4 regions of the Bacillus capparidis genome follow, and region 3 is predicted to be linked to each of the others. Evidence: a T-box and tRNA genes for the amino acid it is inferred to sense, from the RefSeq annotation. Region 3 holds a T-box; the other regions hold tRNA genes.
What was found. A T-box is a leader RNA that pairs with one kind of tRNA and senses whether it is charged. The one in region 3 lies ahead of argS (arginine--tRNA ligase), so its partner is inferred to be a tRNA-Arg.
Positions count from the first base shown of each region.

Region 1: it has a tRNA-Arg gene. The T-box ahead of argS (arginine--tRNA ligase) is inferred to sense a tRNA for this amino acid. The anticodon was not compared.
Region 2: it has a tRNA-Arg gene. The T-box ahead of argS (arginine--tRNA ligase) is inferred to sense a tRNA for this amino acid. The anticodon was not compared.
Region 4: it has a tRNA-Arg gene. The T-box ahead of argS (arginine--tRNA ligase) is inferred to sense a tRNA for this amino acid. The anticodon was not compared.

Region 1 covers NZ_JAFDST010000001.1:1,202,718-1,207,580, reverse strand. Annotated here, with positions in the region: gene JOC74_RS06175 (hypothetical protein) at 1-273, shown strand, start outside; gene JOC74_RS06170 (hypothetical protein) at 624-920, opposite strand; gene JOC74_RS06165 (putative immunity/bacteriocin fusion bifunctional protein) at 1,092-1,838, opposite strand; tRNA gene JOC74_RS06160 (tRNA-Arg) at 2,535-2,608, shown strand; gene JOC74_RS06155 (MFS transporter) at 2,739-3,968, opposite strand; gene JOC74_RS06150 (ArsR/SmtB family transcription factor) at 4,095-4,778, shown strand; gene JOC74_RS06145 (VanZ family protein) at 4,858-4,863, shown strand, end outside.
Region 2 covers NZ_JAFDST010000002.1:840,494-845,356, forward strand. Annotated here, with positions in the region: gene JOC74_RS11260 (MFS transporter) at 1-300, shown strand, start outside; gene dsdA (D-serine ammonia-lyase) at 297-1,637, shown strand; tRNA gene JOC74_RS11270 (tRNA-Arg) at 1,917-1,990, shown strand; gene JOC74_RS11275 (hypothetical protein) at 2,289-2,699, opposite strand; gene JOC74_RS11280 (DUF5316 family protein) at 3,106-3,405, shown strand; gene JOC74_RS11285 (sigma-70 family RNA polymerase sigma factor) at 3,761-4,246, shown strand; gene JOC74_RS11290 (hypothetical protein) at 4,239-4,863, shown strand, end outside.
Region 3 covers NZ_JAFDST010000008.1:75,129-79,991, forward strand. Annotated here, with positions in the region: gene JOC74_RS21915 (pyruvate oxidase) at 1-10, shown strand, start outside; gene JOC74_RS21920 (hypothetical protein) at 64-330, opposite strand; gene JOC74_RS21925 (Nramp family divalent metal transporter) at 398-1,681, opposite strand; gene JOC74_RS21930 (GlsB/YeaQ/YmgE family stress response membrane protein) at 1,827-2,090, opposite strand; T-box leader at 2,220-2,429, shown strand; gene argS (arginine--tRNA ligase) at 2,473-4,158, shown strand; gene JOC74_RS21940 (DUF2188 domain-containing protein) at 4,205-4,654, opposite strand; gene JOC74_RS21945 (EcsC family protein) at 4,768-4,863, shown strand, end outside.
Region 4 covers NZ_JAFDST010000002.1:284,763-289,625, forward strand. Annotated here, with positions in the region: gene JOC74_RS08515 (TetR/AcrR family transcriptional regulator) at 1-455, shown strand, start outside; gene JOC74_RS08520 (GNAT family N-acetyltransferase) at 922-1,449, shown strand; tRNA gene JOC74_RS08525 (tRNA-Arg) at 1,521-1,596, opposite strand; gene clpP (ATP-dependent Clp endopeptidase proteolytic subunit ClpP) at 1,969-2,571, shown strand; gene JOC74_RS08535 (dipeptidase) at 2,604-3,536, opposite strand; gene JOC74_RS08540 (LOG family protein) at 3,735-4,313, opposite strand; gene JOC74_RS08545 (alpha-glucoside-specific PTS transporter subunit IIBC) at 4,418-4,863, opposite strand, start outside.

The DNA.
Region 1 (4,863 bases), on a different contig from region 3:
GATATTCATCGATTTACTTATTCCTTTGTTACTGTGCCAACTAGCTCGGATGGGGGAAATGACATTAAACCATCGAGTACCTGTGTTAAAAGGGTTCAAAACTTAACAGGAGGAAACTATTGGGGTAAACCAACAGTGCCTTCCATAGCAAATTCGATTAAAGAGATTTTCGGAAAGAACTTTTCTTCAGCATCACCTACTGCGTTAAGAAATACATTAGCTTCAGCAATGGGGCAAATTGGCTCAACATATTCGTACTTTAATTTAGTATAATCTGTTTAATATAAAAAGTCCAGGGTTTTATATGTTTTTTCTACTTCTTTAAAGATCTATATGATTGTGTAGCAAAAGTTTAATTTGAAATAGTTGTGAAATCAACATAATGAAGAATACGAAGTGCTAGATTGGGATTATGATATTAGCCACACAAACGAAAGAGTAGCCATTTAACCTCACTACTTTCATAAAACAACATCAGACGAAAAAGCAGCTAAAGAAAAACTGATTATTTTTCTTACTGCTTTTCTTTTTGGCTCTGTTAAATTTTAACGTTGATAATTTGATAAATCTAAAGGAAACCCAATTTTTATGGTTTTCCCAATCTTGTTTAACAAACGTTCCCGTTATTTTAATTTATCATTTTCTTTCTCTTCATAAAAAGCCTCAACATAATCAATGCCTTTATTTTTAATCATCACCTTAGCTCTATCATTTTCATCAACATCCATATGAATATATCCAGATGTAAGTAGATAATGATATGCTAAATGTTTTTCGCTATTCCTTTCCCCGATTAACTCTTTTCTTTTGGTGAATAAAGCTTGATTTTGAGTAGGTGGATGAAAATAAAGGTCATAAAGCTGTTCTAAAATTTCTAATCTTATTTTCTTTCTTTCTTTAATCTCATTAACGTTTAGCATTTTATCGTTCCTTTTCCTTTTCATTTATGGATAAGTACTAAGATGAAAGTTCCTATTATCTTTTTTACTTACTGAAATATCATAATAAAAAACAAAGCTGAAAAGACAAATAAAAATAATTGTTAATTAAAGGATAATAAAACCCTTCCAAATGGAAGGGTTGCTTTTATTTTAATCACCATTAACACTACATACAGCCGTCATAGCAACTGCACAAGCGACATCGCAAACCGTACCCGCTATAGGATTCAATAAAGTATAAACCAGACAGAATTGAATACAAGCGACCACTCCAGCCATTCCGCAAGCAAATGCTTTTCCATTCCAAGTGAATCCTTGGGTCGACACATCGCCTTCAGTATTATTATAATCTTTGCCATATACCATAAAGTCATTATTATTATTTTGAATCAAAACATCAATATCATCTTTGGCTTCAGCTTTAGGAGGGATCTTCTCAACTGTGAACTGGAAAAATTCATCTGTTGCTGAACTGTATCCAAGTGTATATATAACCACATTCCCTGCCTTATCTTTTAGCCCGCCGTATACAAATGACAAATCTGATTTAGTAAGACCTTTATCGATTGTAGCGTTTTCAAAAAGCAAACTTTTTCCATCCAAGTTAACTTCCTTATATCCTTCTTTTTTCAATTTTTTCAATAACTTTTTAAAGTCATTGTTTTTAGAAAGCGCTTTATTTTCTATTTTAGCAACGCCATCATTTGACAAGTACTTCGTTTCAATCCCCATTTCGTTCTTTAGTTTTACTTTTAATTCATCTAATGAAGTATCCTTTGAGCATTTACTGCATTTCTGTGATTGTTGTGTAGATTCTTGGGGTTCTTGTGCTAATGAGTTAAAAGGCATTATGACTATCAAAAACGACAGCAACACTAATAAACTCTTTTGCTTCAAATTTGTCACCCCTGTTTTTTTATTAAAAATTACGTAGTTACGTAATTTTTTACACTATTTTTTATTGTCCTCCCAAATACTTGCTATCGCATCATATTTCCATTTAATTAAGTATACTAATACGATTATAACCAACAATTTCAATACTGAATAAATAAGAAAATCATTCGTCATCATATCAGTTCCTTTAAAAGTCCCAATTAAATACTCCGTTACAGTCATGGCGACCCAACATAAAACACCAATTAAGGGAAGGTACTTTCTATACCACTTAAAGTTCTTTTTGGCTTTCTCAACTGTAAGTTTCTTTTTATTGATCACTTTATCACCCCTCACTTATAATTTTAGCATAACAAACAGGTTAGAAAAAATAGGTAATTTGTTGGGAATTTTATGGGAATAGAATTATAACTATTATGTGGGAAATCACTTAGTTAGCTATATTGATATTTCCATTTGCACTCATCAATTTCTCTTATCCTATGAAATTCAAAAAGTCCTCAAAATTGCGGGAATGTAACACCCAAAGAATATTGAATATGCAACAGATAGTAAGAACAGTGATTGTAGTAGGAAATAAGTATGTGATAAAATAAGGGAGAAATTCAGGACATATCCGAAGAGTAGCCGTCGGACTAAAGAACAAAAACAGGACAAAGGATAGTCCATAAACCTTAATATATCAAGCTCTTTTTTGTCCCAGTAGCTCAGCAGGATAGAGCAACGGCCTTCTAAGCCGTCGGTCGGGAGTTCGAATCTCTCCTGGGATTATCACCTCTTTTTTCTCGAAAAGGATGGGTAGTACCGAATACCAATATACGAGAAGAAGCCCACCAATGAGGTAGGCTTCTTTAATTAGGAAGGATATTTATGTAACGCTAACTTCTCGCTTGAAGATTTTTATGCACGTGTTTCTGTTTTTTTCATATTTGTTTTGTACTTATTAGGTCCAAAAAAGGCAAACCCACTAGCTGCCATACATGCAATTGCACTTAAAGCAAATGCTGATCTAGGTCCCCAAATTTCAGCAATCCATCCAACTGCTGTTCCTCCTATAGGTGCAGTTCCTAAAAAGGCAACATAATACATCGCCATCACTCTTCCACTCATACCATCTCCTGCATTTAATTGAAGACACCCCGAACAAGCTGTTAAGAACAAACTACTTCCTACCCCCATTAATCCAACTGTTATGAAGGCAACTGGCAGTGTGGGGGACAATGCTACTGCAACTATAGTGATTCCGAATACAGTGGAAAGAAGAGCTACCCGTTTTACAGTAGGGTCTTTCCAACTTGCTATCAAAAGTGACCCTATGACTGATCCGATACCAAGACTAGACATAAGTAATCCATACCATTCACCACTTTGTTGAAATGTTTGGGAAGTAAATAAAGGAAGCAACACTTGAAAGTTCAAGCCAAAAGTAGCTGTAATAAACATAATAAGTAAAGTTGTCCTCAATTTAGGATGATTCCAAATATGAATCAATCCTTCCTTCACCTGACCATGTTTGCGAGTTACTACAGACTCTACTTGTAGCTGACTTTTATTTATCTTTAGTAAAGCGATAATAACTGCAATATATGAAGCTGCATTTATTAAAAAGCAAACACCTACTTCTGAAATAGAAATCAGGATTGCTCCAATTACAGGGCCAATCACTCTCCCGCTAGTGCTAATCGTATTATTTAAAGCTACTGCATTTGTTAAATGTTTTGGCCCCACTAATTCTCTTGTGAATACTTGACGACCAGGTGTATCCAATGCATTCACACATCCCAATAAGAATGCGATAATCCATATCATCCATATTTGTACACTTCCTGTAAGAGCCAGTATTCCAAGAAGGAGCGCTAAAATACTTGATGAAATCTGAGTAAACATTAAAAGGGTATGCTTGTTCCATCTATCCACCAAAACACCACCATAAACACTTAGAAATAGCAAAGGTGTAAATTGAATAGCAGTTGTAATTCCAAGCATTAGACCAGAACCACCTAACTGAACCACTAGCCAGTTTTCAGCGACAAGTTGTATCCATAATCCTGATGTAGAAATGATTTGTGCAAAAAAATATAACCTATAATTACGGATGCTTAAGGAACGAAATGTCCTTTTCAATTTCACTTGGTATCGCACTCCTTCTATATTGAATTCATACAAAAAATAACAGCCACTCTTATTTTTAGTTATAATTATAGAATATAATGACTTAGACGACGATCGAAGTATGAAATATTTAGAGGTGATAGAGTGAGTGTAGAGCCAAGTGTTTCTGTTGTTGCAGCTTTGATAGCTGATAAATCCAGAGCTTCAATCTTAGAATCCTTAATGAACGGAAAATCCTTTACTGCTAGTGAGTTAGCCACTCAGACAAAGATCACAATTCAAACCGCAAGTTCTCATTTAGCAAAATTAGTTGAAGGAAATTTATTGGCAGTAGAAAAACATGGTCGTTATCGCTATTACCGATTGGCAAGTGTTGAAGTAGCTGAGATGATTGAAATGTTATCCTCTTTTGCACCAACACCCAAAGTTCAATCTTTAAAAGAGAGCAGAACTAAGGATTCCATTCATTATGCTCGCACTTGTTATGACCATTTGGCAGGTACTCTAGGTGTAAATTGGACACAATATCTACTTGATAACAGTTTTATTATCGAAAAGGAAAGAGACTATGTTTTAACTCAGACAGGTACTGCTTTTTTTCAGAGTTTAGGGATAAATATTGACCAACTTCAAAAGAAGAAAAGAGCGTTTGCTCGAAAATGCCTTGATTGGAGTGAACGTCGTTATCATCTAGCAGGTGCTTTAGGGGCTGCTGCAACTGACCATTTTATAGAGAATAAATGGGTAGAAAGAAATCATGAAAATCGGTCTCTTTTGTTAACAGAAAAGGGGAAGGAAAATTTTAAAAAATTAAATGTGAAAATGTAACGATCCTAAGATAAAGAAGGAACAAGTAGCTCTTTATAGAATTCTAATTATAGGATATTTCTTGAAAAAGGGTGATTAAATGATA
Region 2 (4,863 bases), on a different contig from region 3:
ATTTGCATGGTGTTCAAAAGCTTTGCTTTTACTGTAACCTTTTCTCTCCCACATAAAATGATGCCAAACAGAGTTATTGGATCTGCAATGGGTATTATTAATATGGGAGCACAAGCTGCAGGGTTTATCTCTCCTTTAGTAATGGGATTTATGATTGATTCTTTCGGAACTTATGATGCAGCTTTTTGGTTTTTAATTGGAGTCTCTGTCCTTTCAATTGTAATGGCACTTTCTATTAAAAAACCTTCAAAAGTAATATCTCAAAATCAAGAAATTGTGATCCATAGGAGGAGCCTATGAAACACCTTGCAGGAAAATCGATACCAGACTGGAAAAAAGAACATCCGATTTTACAGGATGTGAGTGATAAAAAAGAGGTGTTCTGGACTAATCCAGATTATAGAGGTCAGCATAAACCCGAAAATTTGCATCCAGATGCCATTGAGGCTGCCGAAAAGAGACTAGAGCGTTTCGCACCGCTAATTCAAACGATTTTTCCAGAAACCAAGGCTGAAAATGGACTGATCGAGTCTCCTTTACGGAACATTCCCGCTTTGAAAGCAGCAATAGAAGATCAATACGAAACGAAGATTGACGGGAGACTGCTCGTTAAATGTGATCATGACCTGCCCATTTCCGGATCAATAAAAGCACGGGGCGGGATCTATGAAGTCTTGAAGTTTGCAGAGGAAACAGCAATTGCAGGCGGGATGTTAGCACTATCGGATAATTATTCTGTTTTGAACACAGACCCTTTTAAAAAATTGTTTTCCCGCTATCAGTTATCTGTCGGTTCTACGGGCAATTTAGGACTAAGCATCGGAATTATGGGTGCCGCTCTTGGCTTTCAAGTCACCGTTCACATGTCCATGGATGCCAAGCAGTGGAAAAAGGATTTACTGAGGAATAAGGGTGTCACTGTGAAAGAGTACGAGGACGACTACAGCAAAGCAGTTGAAGAAGGCAGAAAACAGGCACTAACTGACAGCCGCTGCCACTTTATAGACGATGAAAATTCCGAAGATCTTTTTCTTGGCTACGCAACAGCGGCCTCTCGATTAAAAAGACAGCTGAAGGAAAAAGGCATCTTGGTTGATCATGACCACCCTTTATTTGTCTATCTCCCTTGCGGTGTTGGCGGTGGTCCGGGTGGAGTTGCTTTTGGCTTAAAACAGATTTTTCAAGAGAATGTTCACTGCTTCTTCGCTGAGCCGACCCACTCCCCTTGTTTCTTGCTTGGACTCGTGACAGGCCTTCATAACGGCGTATCTGTTCAGGATTTTGATTTGGACAATAGAACGGCAGCTGACGGCCTTGCTGTAGGCCGGGCATCAGGCTTTGTCGGAAAAACTGTTGGCCAAATGCTAAGCGGAAGCTACACGATAAACGACGACCGCCTGTTTTCTTTATTAAAAACAACCGCAGATACGGAAAACATCTACTTAGAGCCTTCCGCTTTAGCTGGCTTCTATGGACCTGTACAATTGTTCAACGAAGCATCAGGCAAGCAATTCTTAAACGAACAAGGCCTGAATGAGAAAATGAAAAACGCTACGCATATTGTCTGGGCCACCGGCGGAAGCATGGTCCCTAAGGAAGAAATAGAAAGGTATTATTTGAGAGGCTCGGAAATTTAGTTAACGGGGAGGGAAAACCCCTGTCGAGGGAATTGTTCAATAAAATCGTGCATCTGAGCAATTATGAGGCGGATCCGTGCAAAAATGGTACAGAACTGTGCAATTATTATGGGTATCTATGCAATTATGAGTCAGAACTGTGCAATTACTTGGGATATCTGTGTAATTAACCACAGCTCATTTACAAAATAAGAGGAGGATTCGGCCTATTGCAGAAAACCCCTGAATTCGATTGATTTTTTGACCTTTTCTTAGAAATCAGTTAAAATATAGTTCTGTGTCCCAGTAGCTCAGCAGGATAGAGCGACAGCCTCCTAAGCTGTAGGTCGTAGGTTCGATTCCTATCTGGGACGTCAAATGAGTAAGAGCCGGAAACCTTGATATATAAGGTTTTCCGGCTCTTTTTTCTTTATGAATTAAACGTTCGCATCGGATTAAAAATATGCATAGGACTGTACAAAAATTGAGATCCAATGAATTAGATGAAGAATGGAAAGAATTGATTTTGGAAGCATTGGCAGCTGGCTTTTCCCCTATTAGATACGAAAATTTCTAAGCAATAATTTGCAAAATAAAAAAGACTCGATTGTATTGCTCTATACTTGTGTAAGTTCAACAAGAATCACTTCAAGGAGTGCTCCTAAACTACTATTACGCAGGACCAGAAATGGAAGTTACTGCACCTAATCCTGCACTAATAACTATGCCGGCGGTTGCTGATTCTCTAGTGACAATGAGTCTGAAAATATGATGACCCGGGGTTACGTTTTGTAGTCGAGCACCAACATCTACGGTAATACCTTCTGTCAGTTGGGATCCGGTGCTTAACAGACTGATGGATTTTGAGTCGGTGGAGGAATTATCCATTGTGAGATCCACTGCAACTATACTTGTGCCTTCACCAGAACTTTGTAGTGCGAAACCACCATTGACCATTAACAGGTTAGGAGTATTTTCAATAAAATGCCCCCATTCAAATAGAAGAGTAGGAGTATTGTCGTCTAGGACAGTTGTAGTCGTATTACCGGAACCTTGCAAGTTATCAGGTATATAAACTGGCATATTGTTTCCCCCCTTTCGTTCTAAAGTTAATATATTCCATGTATTTCCTTTCATAAGTTATGGACAACTTATTCACGTCCGTATAATATCCGCAATGGTTGATAAATTTGATATCAGGTTTCAAGAATATAAAACTATACCTTGGTTATTTCAGCCATTCGTCGGGAGAGTTAACTTTTTTCATAACAATTCCCTCAAGATTTTTCACTATGAGGAAGTTGAAATAAGCTGCTCCGTTCCCTCTTATCCCTTCAATCACAACCACAATTCAAAGAACATATTTAATTTTTGTTAGGGCTTATGTTAAATTGAAATTATATACATTTTTTCTCAAAATATGTATAGTATCATTAAATCAAGCTTTAAAGGACAGGAGTGGGTGAGTTTGTTTCAAAGGAAGAATTTTATGAAGAAATACTTATTGATTGGTATTATTATATTAATCGTAGACTTTATTGCTCTTGTATGGTTGCAAGATATAAATTTTATTCCTAAAATAACTGGAATTACAGGTGGTTTATTTTTAGTACTTGCTATAATTATGACTGGCGGAACTTTTAATGATCCAGACTCCAGAAGACTTGATATAGCGGTTGAATCAAGAGAGTCATTGAAAAGAAGAGTAACTTGGTCAACCAGATTCCTTCTTATTTCTGCTCCTAGTATGTTTGTTTGCATTTTGTCCTTCATTTTATTATTTTGGTAAAAAGCAGCGAAACTGATTCCCAAATTAAAGTTTTTATCAATAGTTTATTCGAGTTTTCCTGTCGAATCTCCTCCTTCTCATCACCTCAGATATCGAAATCTCTTTTGCCTTTCACTCCGTATAGACCTTAGTAAAATACTAATTGATTAACTGTCAATGTAGTAATGAATCATTCAAAAACCACTCATAAAATAAATGAATAAGACCTTAACCGACATTCTGATACTCCCCAAAAATTTTTTTGAAGCCAATTCCCAATTTGCATCGTCAAAATTATTAATAAGAAAAGGGGGTACTGCTTTTGACCAATCATAATAATTCTCGCGAAGATCGGGTAAAGACGATTGAGAAGCTAATGGATGAGCATGGTACTTCGATCAAACGGCTGATTTTTACATATGTAAAGCATTGGGAAACAGCTAGTGATTTAACTCAAGATGTCTTTTTAACTGTCTTTGAAAAACTTGACACGTTTCAAGGCCGATCATCATTAAAAACATGGGTATTTTCTATAGCGATTAATAAGTCGAAAGATTATTTGAAGAGTTGGCATTTTAATCATATTTTATTACACAAAATTTCTAATAAAGATACAAATAAAACTCCAGAAGAAGAAATAATGTCCCAGCATGATAGAAAGGAACTTTACAATAATATTTTGACTCTCCCCCCTAAATATCGGGAACTTATTTTCCTTCACTATTATAACGATATGACAGTTAAGGAAATTTCTGAAGTAACGGGTCTGCCAGCAGCAACAATAAAAACCAGGTTGTATCGAGGGAAGGAAAAGCTGAAGAAAAAGCTAAACCTAAAAGAAAGCGGTGAGCTTTATGGGTAAATATAATAAAGAAATAAAAAAGACTCTTGAAAATGAAATGGCCGCTCAACCCGTTTTTACAAATTTTGAAAAGCAACAAGTGCTGCATAAAATTAATACCAATCAATTTAATGCTAAGAAAAAAAGTCCTATTCTTCCTATCCTTATTACGGTCGTTACTTCAGCAGCAATATGTGCATTTGGATTAATAATTAATAACAGTTCTGAAAATGAGAACAACACTAATGTTTACAAAAATAATGAGGTGGGAGAAAAGACAAAGGGATGGACACTAATAGAAGATAATTCAAAAATGAAAACATTCTCCGGTAACACCAAAATCACTGGTAAACTTTATTTAGATAATGATAAGAACATTCTTTTTGAACCAACAGAGAATTCACAAAAACTTTTCCCGGTTGAGCGTGGCATGATTAAGGTGATAACTTTTACAGAAAAAGATCAAAACCAATTAATTAAATACGTTAAAGAGAAAGAACCCTTTCCTAATTTATCAATTTCCATTGATAAATTAAGCATTCAGCACGCAACTAATTACTCTGCTGAAGTTCATATAAAAGAAATCCTTACTGACTTAAGATCTACGGAAAGTATTGACGACTCTCAAAAGTTCTCAC
Region 3 (4,863 bases):
ACGGCTGTGAAGTGAATGGTATTTTTGATGCAGGAGAATAAACAAAGAAGCTGAGCGTTAGCATCAGCTTCTTTTCTTCTTAGAAAAAGCAAGAAAAAACGGAATAGCAGATCCTGCAAGCATCGTGGCAAACAAAAACAAACCACTAATAAAGAGATCAAACGAATTCCGAACGATAAACGTTGCGATTAACAAAAGCACGGCCAGCCCAATCATAGTATAAGCAGGATAAAATCGTTTTTGAAAGCTTGCTTTATGGGTGAAAAAAGAGGATATAATACCAACTACAATTGGGATAATCCACAAGTAAAAAAGAATATAAACTTTCATATCTGCAAAACCTCTGTTCTTTTTTACTAGTTTACCAAAACGTAAGAAATGAATGAAATGATACGGGTTAACCTAAAAAGGTTTGCCCTAAAAGATACAGATTTAATACGATTATCAAACCTGCGATGATCCACGCAAGTCCGGTGACCAGGCGGCGATTCACGAGAGAACCCATAATCCGCTTGCTGCTCGTAAACATAATCAGCGGAACTAAAGCAAAAGCAATTCCGAATGATAACACGACTTGGCTTACGACAAGAGCAGTTGTCGGATTCACACCGCAAGCGATAATGGCAAGCGGCGGAATCATTGTAATTAGCCTTCTTATATAAATAGGGATTCTGAAGTTAATATAACCCTGCATAATAACATCCCCGGACATCGTACCTACTGATGAGCTTGACAAACCTGCAATCAACAGTCCAATTCCGAACAAAATCGCTGAACCAGGACCAATTAGATGGCCGAATTGTTCATAGGCGATATCTAAATCTTCGATAATCATTCCGTGTTTAAAAAACAAAGCAGCTGAGATAATTAGCATACTGGCATTTATTGCACCAGCTATAACCATGGCGATAACAATATCGATTTTTTCAAATTGATAAATCTTTTTACGCTCAGTATCCGTTTTACCAATGACTCTTCTTTGAGTTAATGCAGAGTGCAAATAAATAGCATGCGGCATAACGGTGGCCCCTAAAATTCCCGCTGCAAGCAAAATACTATTGGTTCCTTGAAATTGTGGTGTTATGAACCCTGTCAGGATAGAGGGAACATCAGGGTGAGCATAAAAGGTTTGAACCGCAAAAGAGACCACAACAATCATAAGCATTCCTGCGATTCCGGCTTCAAGCGAGCGAACACCTCTTCTTTGAAGCTCTAAAATGGCAAAGGAACCAACGGCTGCGATAAGGGCGGATTGCAGCATAGGGATTCCGAATAATAAATAAATGCCAAGTGCCGCTCCGATAAATTCAGCCAAATCGGTAGCCATGATAACCAATTCCCCTTGAATCCACAATCCGTAAGAGACCGGTTTAGGAAATTCTTGTCTGGCGATCTCCGGAAGATTTTTTCCTGTCGCAATGCCCAGCTTGGCTGATAATGATTGGATGAGCATTGCCATTAAATTTGATAATAGGATAACCCAGAGAAGCATGTACCCGTAGGTTGATCCTGCAGTTATATTTGTAGCGAAATTTCCTGGATCAATATACGCGATAGCAGCGATAAACGCAGGTCCTAAAAAAGGGAGAACTTTTCTGATTCCGCTCGTTTGTCCGTCTAATGCTGCTTGAGCACTATGAGAAAGCGCAGATTCTTGAAGTAAACCATTATTATTCTTCATTTTTCCACCTGAGTTTCTATCAATTTTGATTAACAACAAATTGTTTCCTCAGGGCAAATTTTATTCCCTATAAAGGATATTGTCAACAAAAAAACACGGATCCGGGTTTCACCCGAATCCGTGCTTTTCTAAATTAATCATATCATTAATGGCTGTGGCTTCGATTTGAATTTCTCATAATTAAGCTGAGAATAAATACGAAGATAGCCGCTCCGATAATGGCGGGAAGGATGGCGAATCCAGCGAGAGTAGGACCCCATGTTCCAAGCAGTGAATGACCAATCCATGCTCCGACGAGGCCGGCAACCATTGCTCCAAGTATTCCACCTGGCATGCGATTGCCAACGATTGCACTTCCGATTAATCCGATCACAATAGCCACGAGTAATGAAACAAGAAAACCTAACATGCTTTTTCACCTCTTTCTTCGTTGTTACTATACTTATTTCCTTCTTGAGGCTGGATGAAACATCCCAACTGTTTTGAGAGAATTGGGGTTGATTCAGCTTGCGGCTTGACGTAAAATAAGAACAATTATTTACATTTTATGATTGGGAGAGTACTTTATCTGAAAAAAAGCAGCGAGTCGGGATGGTGGAAGCCGATTTTTGAAGGATAAAAGAACCGCACCCATGAAAAGGCTTGCTGAAACAGAGTAGGCAGGCACGGTGAGCAACCGTTATCGTGTATGAGTGACATTTTTTGTGTCATAAGAGTGGTACCGTGGAACTAAGCTTTCGCCTCTTTAAGAGAGGCGGAGGCTTTTTTATTTGAAGAAAGGATGAAGCGCAATGATAAAATGGCTAGCTGCAACGGAATTGGCAAAGCTTACACATGGAGGTGCGGATGCTCTTCTTTCTCTCATTGAAATACCTCCGAATGAGGAGCTTGGTGATGCTGCCTTTCCTTGCTTTCATTTGGCTAAAGAAAAAAGAATGGCACCACAGCAAATCGCTGCTCAGCTTGCGAAAGAGTGGAACATCACGGGAATTAAAGCAAATGCAGAAGGACCTTACGTAAACCTTACTTTTAACAAAGCTATTTATGGCAAAATGCTTATTGATAAAATAAGCGAGAATCAGTTTCGAAATTTAAACTTTGGGAATGGGAAAAAAGTGATTATCGATATGTCTTCTCCTAACATCGCGAAGCCTTTTGGAATCGGACATCTGCGTTCCACTGTTATTGGGAACGCGCTGTATCATTTATACAAAAAAACAGGACATGTGCCTGTTCGTGTCAACCATCTTGGAGACTGGGGAACACAATTCGGAAAACAAATCGCAGCTTATAAAAAATGGGGAAATGAAGACAAACTAAATGCTTCACCGGTTGATCATTTATTTGAGCTTTATGTCCAATTCCACGAAGAAGCAGAGAACGACCCCGGTCTTATAGACGAGGCAAGAAGCTGGTTTCACAAGCTGGAAAAAGGGGACCAGGAAGCAAGAGGTCTTTGGGAGCAATTTGTCGCAGTCAGCAAAGAGGAGTTTAATGATATGTACCGGTTTCTTGGCGTTGATTTTGAAGAAGTGCTTGGCGAGAGCTTTTACAATGACAAAATGCAGGCCGTCATCGATGAACTCGAAGAAAAAGGGCTTCTGGAGGAAAGCGACGGCGCCATGGTTGTAAAACTGGAGGAATACGATCTGCCGCCTTGCTTAATTATTAAATCCGACGGGTCTTCCATCTATGCGACAAGAGATTTGGCCACGGCTATCTATCGTCATGAAATAATGAAAGGGGAAAAGCTTCTCTATGTTGTTGGGGGAGAACAGACCCTGCATTTTAAACAAATTTTTGCCGTCTTGGAGAAAATGGGGTATGAATGGGCAAAAGACTGCTTCCATGTTTCGTTTGGATTAATGAGACTCGAAGGTAAGAAAATGTCGACCAGGAGAGGCCGTGTAATTACGTTAAAGGAAGTAATGAAGCAGGCTATCTCGAGTGCAATAGAGATTTCAAAGGAGAAAAACCCGGACCGGACTATTCATGATCAAACAGCAAAAGCGATGGGAACGGGTGCGGTCATCTTTGGAGATTTAAAGAACGACCGGAAAAACGATGTGAATTTCTCATTAAAGGAAGCTCTTCGGTTTGAAGGTGAGACAGGACCGTATCTTCAATATACCTATGCAAGAATCAAGAGTCTGATTAGAAAGGCTGGAGAGCAAACAGATTCAACAGCAGAGATTAAGGAGACCTTTCTTGATTTTCCGGAGACGTGGAGGCTGTTAAAAACTTTGTCTGTATATCCGGACGTATTAAAGAAAAGTGTATCTGAACATAAGCCTTCCCATATTGCCAAGTATGCTCTATCAATATGTAAGCATTTTAATCAGTTTTACCAACAGCAAAGAGTGTTGTCAGATGACAAGAAAGAGCAATTTACGAAACTTGCTGTCTGCAGGCAGACCGTATTACTTTTAAAAGAGTCAATGGACATCCTCGGAATAGAGGCTCCGGAAGAAATATAAACAAAAAAAACCGGCATTGCAATATTATTGCATATGCCGGTATATATTAGGAAAAGTTTTTCGTTCGTTGAACCGATCCGTCTCTTTTCTGAATGACAAGCTTTGTCCCTTTATTTTTGGCGATTTCTTCCGCCCTGTCGATCGCTTCTTGCTTCGTTTCTTTTACATAGCTGGCTCGTTTTGCTTTTTCTGTTTTGACGGCCCACCCGTCATCATGCTTGATAACGTGAGCGGCCTGATCCATGAGCTCGGGTCTCGCGTCATTATCATCAGAATCGTCTCTTTCTTCAACATCTGTATCATGAAGGAGCTCATCAATTTCGCTTTTGCTTGCATTTTCATGCCATTCCTTTGCCTGGCTGGTGGCGATCGGGATTGCGCGTCCCTCTTCGTATCCTTCATCTACCATCGCATTGGCTATCTCAATGGCTTTCTTTTTCACTGCGGGATCCAAATTTTTTAAGGAATTGGGATAATCGTTCATGGTCCATGGCATTTCACATCATTCCTTTCCTTTTGGATTTGTTTTAAGTTTACCCCAATGGAGCAGAATAAAACGTAATGTATTACAATAGAAGAAACGAATCTTCCAGGGGAGGAAACCTTTTTATGCCAATTGAACACCCTGACATTTTGAGAAAACAATTAAAAGAAATTCATAAGTGGGAAAAGGATCAGCAAAAGGTCTGGTTCTGGGAAAAACTC
Region 4 (4,863 bases), on a different contig from region 3:
CGGCATTCGAATCCAAGGAAGCACTGTTCTGCGAAGCGATGGATAAATATATCTCAACTTATGGACAGGTTTCAGAAAGTTTCAGGGATAAAAGCATATCACCAAAAGTGGCAATTGAACGGGGATTACGGAAATCGGCACGGATGCAGACAGAGAAATCCCATCCTCTAGGTTGTCTGTTGGTTTTGTCCGCTATAACTTGTTCTCCTGAGCAAAAACACATGCAAGATATGCTCTCTGAGGAACGAAAAAGGGTCCGCGGTTGGATAAAAGATTGTATAGAACGGGCCGTAGCAAATGGTGAGTTGCGCGATTCTACGGATATCCCCATGCTGGTTACCTTGTTTGAAACATTTCTTCGGGGTATTTCTACACAAGCCCGGGACGATGTTCCATATGAGGCAATTGACGCAGCCATAACTCAACTGATGAGCGTATGGGATGCATTATCTTAGTGATGCTGCACCCGGCTCCGAGATTAACGTCGTTAGGATTTCTAATCATCGTTGTTAAAAAAGGTTCATGGCGAGTGAAGGGAACGTCATGAACCTTTTAATCATTGAAGAACAGGGAATACATAGGAAGGGAATCAGTACATTCACTTGTCATTTTGTCATTAATTGGTGTACACTCTTGTTATCTAACAACAAAGTGAATAGTTAATGCCAGGTCATTTACTTCTTTGTTCTGTACCTATTAAAGATTTTCATAATACTAGACCAATCTATCTTGTCTCTCGTACGGAAAAGATAGGGAGAGCTCTTTTTAAAACACTTATGACCTAAAACACACCTTTAGACAATATCTCTAAAAGGGTAAAATAGTGCAACTTTATTTCAAATCCACAATCTAACTCGTGTCCATACATCTATACTAACTCCATACAATCAATACAATTTCATAAAGATAAGGAGATTTTATATGGTTGAAAAACAAATAAATCTGCGGTCTTTTGAAACGGAAGATATTAAGGAGCTCCATCGGTGGTCAAATGATCCAGCTTCAATCTTAATGGTCGGTCGAACTCCGCAAACTTTTGAGCAAGTTGAAAAGCATGTAGAGAAAAAAAGACAAAACGGAGATGTTTTGTTTGCTGTTGAAAATGAAGAAAATAAACTAATAGGATGGGTCTTTCTTCAAAATATTGAGCATGAGCATGGAAGAGCCGGCATTGGTATTCTTCTTGCCCCTGAAGCTCGAGGTCAAGGCTATGGTAAATATGTGATGGAGAAAGCGATTGATATTGGATTTAATCAATTTCGATTAAATAAAATCTATTTAACTACAAGAGGCATTAACAAACAGGCTATTTCACTTTACGAAAAGATCGGATTTGTTGTAGAGGGAAAGTTAAGAAAACATGCTTATGTAGATGGAAGTTACTATGATACATACTTTATGGGGATTTTACGATCTGAATGGGAACAAAGAAATAATGAAATTGATTAAACACGAAAAAATCCATAAAAATAGCAAGGGGTGCATATCGCTTAACCCCTTGCTATCATTGACTTTTAAGACGCGCTCGGAGGGATTCGAACCCCCGGCAGACGTGGTACCGGAAACCACCGCTCTATCCAACTGAGCTACGAGCGCATGAATAAAATGAAGCCTGCTTAATATACGAATTAAACCGTCAGCACATACGATTATACTTTATTATTTAGAGGATATCAACCATTACTTTTAGTTGTTCTTTTTAAAAAACTTTTATCACAATTTCCCGATAAGTAGTGAGTTTTGAAATACAAAAACATTTTCAGTGTTGAGCAAGCAATGTTACGATAAAGAGGAGATTGCTTCAGGTGGTTTGAAGCTTTTCAATATTGGGGAAAATGATACAGTAGTTTGGCATATTTCTAATTGGACAGAGCGTCAAAATAAAGGACAGCATATTGTTTGACCTTTATTGACCAAAAATGTATGATTGAAATACATACTTACCCTATAAGGTGAAGGAGGAGCATTATGAATTTAATACCTACAGTTATTGAACAAACAAATCGTGGGGAAAGAGCCTACGATATTTACTCAAGATTGTTGAAAGACCGTATCATTATGCTTGGATCAGGAATTGATGATAACGTGGCTAACTCCATTGTTTCTCAATTGTTGTTCTTAGAAGCAGAGGATCCGGACAAAGATATTTCCATTTACATTAACAGCCCTGGCGGTTCCATTACTTCCGGTATGGCAATCTATGATACAATGCAGCTTATCAAGCCGCAGGTTTCCACCATTTGTACCGGTATGGCTGCATCAATGGGTGCATTTTTGCTGGCAGCAGGTGAAAAAGGAAAACGCTTTGCCTTGCCAAACAGTGAAGTGATGATTCACCAGCCGCTAGGAGGCGCACAAGGTCAAGCCACTGATATCGATATTGCAGCAAAACGAATCTTGCTCCTTCGTGATAAATTAAACAAAATCTTAGCTGAACGGACTGGCCAGCCACTTGAAGTGATCGAGCGCGATACGGATCGTGACAACTTCAAATCTGCTGAGCAAGCGAAGGAATACGGTTTGATCGATCACGTTTTGACAAAAAGGGAATCTAACGACAATAACAAGTAAACTTTTCCGCCGGGTGAATCCGGCGGTTTTTTTTATTTTCTGTACCCCGGCCGGTGATTTAAAAGATTTTGGTAAGCAAAACCCTTCACTTCATCTTCTTTATAATGTTTGAGAAGTTCATTAATTAAATGTTGATAGCAAGAAGCGTCCTCTAAGCCTTCGACAAATGCTGAGATCCCATCGAAGTCCGAGCCAAAGCAAATTTGATCGACTCCGCCGAGACTGCAAAAATGGTCAATGTGTTTCATTACATCAGATATGTCTGCCTTTTCGTCTTCTTTAACGAAAGGCGGGTAATAAACGACACTAATGAAGCCATTCTTTTCAAAAATGCTCTGTGCCTGTTGATCAGTAAGGTTTCTTTGGTGGTTACAAATTGTCTTTGAATTTGAATGGCTTGCAATTGGAAAGTCGGCAATTTCCATCACATCCCAAAATGCTTTCTCGCATAGATGCGAAACATCAGTCAATACACTGTATTCATTATTTAATCGGACGACTTCCTTCCCAAGCTCAGTTAGTCCTGCTCCTCTCGGCTCATCAGCTCCATCTGCGCACAGATTGGCATGATTCCATGTTAATCCGACAGACCTTACCCCTAATTGGTAAAGGGTTCTTAATTTGGTAAGATCGTTGCCAAAAGCATCAGCTCCCTCTAAAGTGAGAACGGCTCCTATTTGATTGTCTTGCAGCCGGTCAATATCTGCCCAGCAATCGATTTTTTTCATTGTCGGATTGTTCGCTAAAACCTCTGTATGAAAAAGATTGATCTGATCTAAAGCAACTTGGAATTTTTCATCCGATTTCACTTCAGGCTCCACGAAGACAGCAAAAAACTGTAACCAGACATTTCCTTCCTTTAACCTGCTGATATTTGTTTGAAGTTCCGGAGAATCAGAAAATCTTAGTGACCTATTTTGATATAATCGATATAAAACATCACAATGTGTGTCTGCTACTTTCAACAATTACCAGCTCCTTTATTACCGTCTTGGCGGGAATCAGAGTATGACAAAAAATAGTGAAAAAGGGCGCTGTTATCATTTTATCCGACCATTTTTAAAATTTATCCGACCTTCATTAAAATATATCCACCCATCATCAAGAAATATGCTCCCAGCCCTCTTTCCCAAACAAAAAAAGGGCCCCTTTGGCCCCGCTGCTTAACCGATTTCCGTCCACTTCTTTTTCAAGTCCGGAAATGTGAAACTTTTCATTAATTGGACAAGCTCTTCTGGATAGGATGAAGAATGTATCAGCTTCAGATGAGATTCATTGGAAAATCCTTCTTGAATGCTGTATTTAACCATTTGCATCATTGGCTCGAAGTATCCGTTAATATTGTAAAGCCCGATTGGTTTTTTATGTATGCCGATTTGCGCCCAGCATAACACCTCGAACAATTCCTCATAGGTTCCAAAGCCACCCGGCATCGCGATATAGCCGTCAGATAGCTCACTCATTTTTGCTTTGCGTTCATGCATGCCGTTTACCTCGATCAGCTCTGTCAGCTCGCGGTGGACCACTTCACCTGAGAACAGCCCTTTAGGCATAACCCCGATGACCTCTCCGCCATTTTCTAAGATGGTGTTCGCAATTTCACCCATCAAGCCGATTTTGGACCCTCCGTATACAAGTCTGTACCCATTCTCAGCCATGTATTTTCCGAGGTCTTTTGCCTTCGTACGATATTCTTCATTTACACCCGGGTTCGACCCTGCAAACACACATATTGTCTTCATTTTTGTCATCTCCGCTTATGTATATTGTCTTCAATAAAATACATTTTACTATATCTGAATGACAAAATGAAAGACCGTCCGGCTTTACCCGAGTGTATATTTTCCTATTTATAATCTAATTGTTGTTCGATTCGTTCTCTAACCTGCGGAACAGATAAGCCGATTATAATTTGCAGGGCGTTCCCGTTCCTGACGACTCCATGAGCGCCCAGGCTTCTGAATTCACTATCAGATTTTACTTTTGAATGATCGTTTACACTCACTCTGAGCCTTGTCGCACAGTTTGTGATCTCACTAATATTTTCCTTTCCGCCCAATGCTTCTATGCACAAAGCGGCTTGATCAGGAGCTTCCGCGCTTGCAGCGACTTCATTTTGTTTGCCGTTCTTTCTTTCTCGGTATTCCTGTTTGCTGTACATTTTCGTTTCTGCCTGATTGTCTGTTTCCCGTCCCGGAGTTGCCACATTCAGCTTTACGATTAAGAAGCGGAAGATGAAGAAATAAATGGCTGTAAAGGATAATCCGATTGCAAACTGGTAAATGTATGTCA